2 regions of the Mesorhizobium sp. B283B1A genome follow, and region 2 is predicted to be linked to the other one. Evidence: predicted binding sites of a transcription regulator. Region 2 holds the regulator's gene; the other holds the start of a gene.

Region 1 (3,346 bases), on a different contig from region 2:
GTGTCGGCGCGGCGCACCTGCTCGGCCATGTAATTCTCGTCGACATGGCCATGCCGGGCAAGGTCCATGTAGATCGAGGCGATGAGGTCGGCATGCTGGGCCGGGGCGATCTTGCGGTAGTCGGGGAGCGCGCAGGCCTCCCACAGCAGCGCCACGCGCCTAGCATCGGTGGCCAGCGCGCGGATGTCGCCGTCGCGCGACAGATATTCGAGCGCCTGTGCGTCGACCGCCGGCAGCGCGCGCGTCAGGCCCTCGACCGGGGCGTTGGTCTCGATCGAGCGCTTCAGCGCGTCGAGGCTGGCGAAGTCGAAACGTGCGGTGCGCCACTGCAGCACCTTCACCGGATCGAATTCATGGCCCTCGATCTTCTTGACCAGTTCTTCGTCGAGCGGATCGACCTGGCCGGTGACGCCAAAGGTGCCGTCGCGCAGATGCCGGCCGGCGCGGCCGGCGATCTGGCCAAGCTCGGCCGCCGTCAAATTGCGGTACTGGTAGCCGTCGAACTTTCGGTTCTGGGCAAAGGCGACATGGTCGAGATCGAGGTTGAGACCCATGCCGATAGCATCGGTGGCGACGAGATAGTCGACATCGCCGGACTGGAACAGCGCCACCTGAGCGTTGCGGGTGCGCGGCGACAGCGCGCCGAGCACGACGGCGGCGCCACCTTGCTGGCGGCGGATCAACTCGGCGATGGCATAGACCTCATCGGCGGAGAAGGCGACGATCGCGGTGCGACGCGGCAGCCGGGTCAGCTTCTTGGAGCCGGCATAGGCGAGATGCGACAGCCGCGGCCGGGTCACCACCGAGACGCCCTTCAGCAGCCGCTGCAGGATGCCATGCATGGTGGCCGCGCCAAGCAGCAACGTCTCCTGGCGGCCGCGCAGATGCAGGATACGGTCGGTGAAGATGTGGCCACGCTCGAGATCGCCGGCCAGTTGCACCTCATCTATGGCGACGAAGGCGGCGTCGGTCTCGCGCGGCATGGCCTCGACGGTGCAGACGGAATATTGCGCGCCTTTCGGCTGGATCTTCTCCTCGCCGGTGATCAGTGCCACCTTGTGAGCTCCGACCTTTTCGCAGACGCGGGTGTAGACCTCCCGCGCCAGCAGCCGGAGCGGCAGGCCGATGATGCCGGTCTCATGCGCCACCATGCGCTCGATGGCGAGATGGGTCTTGCCGGTGTTGGTCGGCCCAAGCACGGCGGTCACGTCGCGGCCCGACAGGATCAGCGGCTCGGTGTGTTTCGGCTGGATGTTCATCGGCTCGGAAATAGGGCTTTCTGGCCTCTCATTGTCGGGAGCGTGCCCTGGACGGCGCGTATGACAGGCGACACATAGGGATTTCGGGCGCGAAGCGAAAGCGGAATGTTCCACCGTCGGCTCGAAGGCGCCTTTGTCAAGCTCCCGATCGGTTGCGGATTAAGAGTTGGAACGAGTCTGGAACGAATCGGCGACGAATCGCTGACTCCGTCAGATTCAGCTTTTGTTCACGGCTACATATGGATTTTGTGACGATGAGTCTCACCACATGCTGAATCGTTGAACTGGCCCGTTTTATGCTAGGTGGCCTCCGTCGTTAATCTTTGCCGGCAAATGAGGAGAGCGGCTCGATCCGCCCCACTCAAGGTGATGGGATTGTTAATCTTTCTGAATTGATCGTTAAAGCATTGCGGATGATTTCGGGCCGTTAATGTTAACTTCCGCTCAAAGCCGGAACGAATCGGCGACAAAACAGCGCCGACGGTACTTTCCCCTTTTGTTCTCCCAATATCTTGTGTTGTGAACAGCTTATCCACCGAGAATCCACAGGCCTGGCGACGGGTTTTGCACAGATGCCGCTGCCGCCATTAACCTTTGCGTGCCGGATTGGATCATCGTGCTGGAACGAGGCATTTTGCTGCGACAGCATATCAACGAAAAACGGACCGGTTTCCCGGTCCGCCCGGGTTTTCGTTCTCCCAGCTTGTCTCGCTGAAACCATCGCCTCAGGTGAAATACTGACCGCCATTCGCGGTGAGGGTCGAACCAGTGATGAAGCCGGCATCCTGCGAAGCCAGGAAAACGACACAGCGCGCGATCTCTTCCGGTTCGCCGAGGCGGCCGACGGGGATCTGCGGGATGATGCGCTCGTTGAGCACCTTCTCGTCGATCGCCTTGACCATCTCGGTGGCGATGTAACCGGGGCAGATCACGTTGACGGTGATGCCCGCGCGAGCCCCCTCCTGAGCGAGGGCCTTGCTGAACCCGATGTCGCCGGCCTTGGCTGCCGAATAGTTGACCTGGCCGGCCTGGCCCTTCTGGCCATTGATCGAGGAGATGGTGATGACGCGGCCGAACTTGCGGTCGCGCATGCCGCTCCACAGCGGGTGCGTCATGTTGAAAACACCGGACAGATTGGTGTCGATGACCTCTTTCCACTGCTCGCGCGTCAGCTTGTGGAACATGGCGTCGCGGGTGATGCCGGCATTGTTGACCAGCACCGAGACCGGGCCGAGATCGGCCTCGACCTGTCTGATGCCGACGGCACAGGCATCATAGTCGGCGACCGACCATTTGTAGACCGGAATGCCGGTCTCGGCCTTGAACTTCGCCGCCGCCTCGTCGTTGCCGGCGTAGTTCGCGGCAACCGAATAGCCGGCGTTTTTCAATGCGATCGAAATCGCGGCGCCGATGCCGCGCGATCCACCCGTGACGATTGCAACCTTGGTCATGCGCTCCCTCCCTTTGGTCGGGAGAGCGAATAGGGAGTAGCGAATAGCGAGTAGGGATCAACGTCCCGTCGCGCTGACGCAATTCTTCCCTATTGGCTGCTCCCTATTCGCTATTCACTTCTCTTTGTTAGAGCGCTTCCACGCACATGGCGACGCCCATGCCGCCGCCGATGCACAGGGTGGCCAGGCCCTTCTTGGCGCCACGGCGGCGCATCTCGAAGACCAGCGTGTTGAAGACGCGGGCGCCGGACGCACCGATCGGGTGGCCGATGGCGATGGCGCCGCCATTGACGTTGACGATCGAAGGATCCCAGCCCATGTCCTTGTTGACGGCGCAGGCCTGCGCGGCAAACGCCTCGTTGGCCTCGACGAGATCGAGATCGCCGACCGACCAGCCGGCCTTTTCCAAGGCTTTGCGCGAGGCGGGAATGGGTCCGGTGCCCATGATGGCCGGATCCACGCCGGCCGTTGCCCAGGAGGCGATGCGCGCCAGCGGGGTGATGCCGCGCCTGGCGGCTTCCGCCTCGCTCATCAGCAGCGCGCCAGCGGCACCGTCATTGATGCCGGACGCGTTGGCGGCGGTCACCGTGCCGTCCTTGTCGAAGGCCGGCCTCAGCTTGGTCATGGCATCGAGCG
Region 2 (3,346 bases):
CCTACGGAGTGGGCTGGACGCCGCTGCGCGAAGCGTTGTCGCGCCTCGAAGCCGAACGCCTGGTCACCGCCATCAGCAATCGCGGCTTTGCGGTCGCCCCCGTGTCCCGCGCCGAACTTGAGGATCTGGCGCGCGCGAGGATGGTCGTCGAGATACCGCTCTTCCAGGAATCGATGGAGAAAGGCGGCCGGGAGTGGGAAGACGCGGTTGTCACCGCGCACTACCGGCTCGCCCGGTGCAAGACCGCGGTGGACGACCCCTCGGATGCCGCCGTCGATCAGTGGGACGAGAACCACGAGGCTTTTCACGCGTCGTTGCTGAGTGCGGCGACGTCCAGCTGGCTGTTGCGGTTTCGCTCGACGATCTCGGATCAGCTGCGCCGGCACCATCGCTTTCTTGGGCTGGCGCCGACATTGCGGGCCGCGGCCGGCCTCAAGGACGGCTACGAGGAGGCTATGAACGCGCTGCGCGAGGCGATGGCGATCGAGCACCACACGGCAATCATGGAAGCCGCCCTGGATCGCGACGTCGAGCGGGCAAAAGCGCTGATGACGGCCCACATCGGCTATACGCTGCACGTCTATGTCCACACCGAGGACGGCGACGCGAACAAGGACGTCGGGCGCGCCGGCAGCCTGAAAGCGGTTGCCGGATGATCTCGGCGCCTCCGCATCGTCCGACGCTCGACGAGATTGCCGAAGCCCGCGATCGGCTGGCTGCTTCCGAACCGGCGATTGTTGGCGTTTTGATTTCGTTTCGTTCACGGCAGGCAAGCCGATCGCAGGCGCGAAAATCGGCCTCGCCAGGGTCAGCCGTCCGCTGATGCCGAGCCATGTCGCAAGACTGGCCGCAGGCTATTAACCAAGACATTTCAATGCGGGCGACGGGCGGCAACGGGCGAAAATCCCCGATTTCCGGCCTGTCCGGCCCTGCAAATGATTACGGCCCTCTTACCAAATTCACTAAACTTTAAACGGTTGCAGAACACAACTGGAACAGATAGTGTTTGTTCTGGGTTTGTTTTTTCGATTCTGGATCAGAACCATTCTGGATCAAAACCTTGTCCAGATGCCTTGGGGGCCGCCATGCTGACACGCAAGCAACATGAACTCTTGATGTTCATTCATGAACGGCTCAAGGAAAGCGGTATTCCGCCCTCCTTCGACGAGATGAAAGAGGCGCTCGACCTCGCCTCCAAATCAGGGATCCATCGCTTGATCACGGCGCTGGAGGAACGCGGCTTCATTCGCCGGCTGCCCAACCGGGCGCGTGCGCTGGAAGTGCTGCGGCTGCCCGATTCGATCGCGCCGGGCCTCAACGCGGCGAAGAAATTCTCTCCAAGCGTCATCCAGGGAAGTCTCGGCCAAGGCGGTCTCGGTCAGGGCAGCCTCGGCCGCCAAATCAAGCCGGCACCGTCGCGCTTTGCCGCTGCCGGCAATGACGACGATGCGGTTCCAGCGGTGTCCATCCCGGTCATGGGTCGCATCGCTGCCGGTGTGCCCATCGATGCCATCCAGCATCAGACGCATACTATCTCGGTGCCGCCGGACATGATCATGGGCGGCGAGCACTATGCGCTGGAGGTCAAGGGCGACTCGATGATCGAGGCCGGCATCTTCGATGGCGACACTGTCATTATCCGCAACGCCGATACGGCGAGCCCGGGCGAGATCGTCGTGGCCTTGGTCGACGAGGAGGAAGCGACTCTGAAGCGGTTCCGCCGCAAGGGTGCCTCGATTGCGCTTGAAGCCGCCAATCCGGCCTACGAGACGCGCATCTTCGGGCCAGACAGGGTCAAAGTGCAGGGCAAGCTCGTTGGGCTGATCAGGCGCTACTGAGCCGGCACGGCACTTGGCTTGTCAGGTTTGCGATAGGGCTGCAGGCCCCTCGCCTCGCGCGAAAACTTTCGCTGCGCGTGCCAGGGCCGATACGGACTGTCCACCGCGAAACTGATGGTCGGCGGACCGGTGGCAGATTGGCGGTCGAAGAAGATGGCCGCGCTGCCCTTGCGGGCGAGCTGCCGTTTGGTGACGACGAGAACCAGCGGATTGTGGCAGGCGTCGTAGGCCGTTGCGTCATTGACGATGATCAGGTCGGCGAAGCCACAGGCCTTCCAGGTATCCTTGCGGTCTTCGACATGCGCTATGATCGCACCGGACGGGTGCCTGGCGAGACAGACACCGTCGGTGCAATAGAACGGCGCTCCCGGCGGCAGGCTGACGGCATCGGCAATATCGAATTGTCCATCCGCCTTGTCGAACATCTCCGGCAGGATGATGGTTTCGGATCTCAGCGCGCGTTTCCAGTTGTCGACGGTGAATTCGTTCGGCCGGGCCCGGCTGACCGCGAGTTCGCCACCGCCGATCGGCAGCGCGACCAGCCGCGCGTCTTCCGAGACCAGCACATCCGGCGTGCGCGTGTCGGACACCACCAGCAAGCCGGCGAGCGCGAATGGAAGCGCTGCAAGCCGCAGCCACGTCGTCGCCATCGTCGCGATGACCAGGGCAATTGCCACCAGCAGAACGGATTGCTGTGAGATGAGCCCGACCGCATCGACCGGAGAGCGTTCCGATATCCACGCCGAAATGGCGATCATCGCGGTCAGGCCCTTGCCCATCAGGTAAAGGGATGGCGCGTCCAGGCCGAACGGCATCAGCAGCGCGCTGGCAACGGCCAGGAACATCACGAGTGAGACGATCGGCATGACGGCCAGATTGGCGAACAGGCTGAGCGGCGACACCCGCTGGAAATGCCAGATGGCAAACAGCGCCGTGGCGCTGCCGGCGATGATCGACGTCATGGCCAGCCCGCCTGTCGCCAGCAGGAATTTGCGCGTCAGGAAACCCGGCAAGGAGCGCTTCGGCGGCGGCGGTCTGGTCTTTCCCGCCCGGTGATCCGCCCAGCCGGCATAGGCGCCAACCAGGGCCGCGGTCGCGGCGAACGACATCTGGAAGCTCGGGCCGACCACCTCATGCGGCGAGACCAGGATGACGGCGATCGCCGAGATCGCCAGATTGCGCATGGTCAGCGCCGCGCGATCGAACAGGACGGCAATCAGCATCACCGCCAGCATGATGAAGCTGCGCTCGGCGGCGACGACGACGCCGGAGATGACGAGATAGGCGGCGATCGAGAAAAGTGCTGCCGCGGCCGCGTATTTCTTCACCGGCCGGCGCGCGGAAAAGTCCGGGAACAGCGCGAAGGCGCCGCGCAGCAGTCCCATGATGGTGCCGGCGACCAGCGCCATGTGCAGTCCCGAAATGGAGATGATGTGATAGATGCCGGTGCGCCGCATCGCTTCGTTGATTTCGTCGGGGATGCCGGCGCGCACGCCGACGATCAACGC

What was found. The regulator LexA, encoded in region 2, represses DNA repair genes until DNA is damaged. The targets are predictions, from matches to a motif close to TGTTCNNNNTGTGTTCNG.
Region 1: LB577_RS12200 (helicase-related protein) is a predicted target of LexA. The motif match lies at 1,427-1,444, and genes of this name have one in related genera.

The regions. Positions count from the first base shown of each region.
Region 1 is NZ_JAIUIQ010000011.1:144,817-148,162, reverse strand. Features, by position in the region: gene LB577_RS12200 (helicase-related protein) at 1-1,259, opposite strand, end outside; gene phbB (acetoacetyl-CoA reductase) at 1,985-2,710, opposite strand; gene LB577_RS12190 (acetyl-CoA C-acetyltransferase) at 2,838-3,346, opposite strand, start outside.
Region 2 is NZ_JAIUIQ010000018.1:72,548-75,893, forward strand. Features, by position in the region: gene LB577_RS17250 (GntR family transcriptional regulator) at 1-656, shown strand, start outside; gene lexA (transcriptional repressor LexA) at 1,086-1,838, shown strand; gene LB577_RS17260 (ComEC/Rec2 family competence protein) at 1,832-3,346, opposite strand, start outside.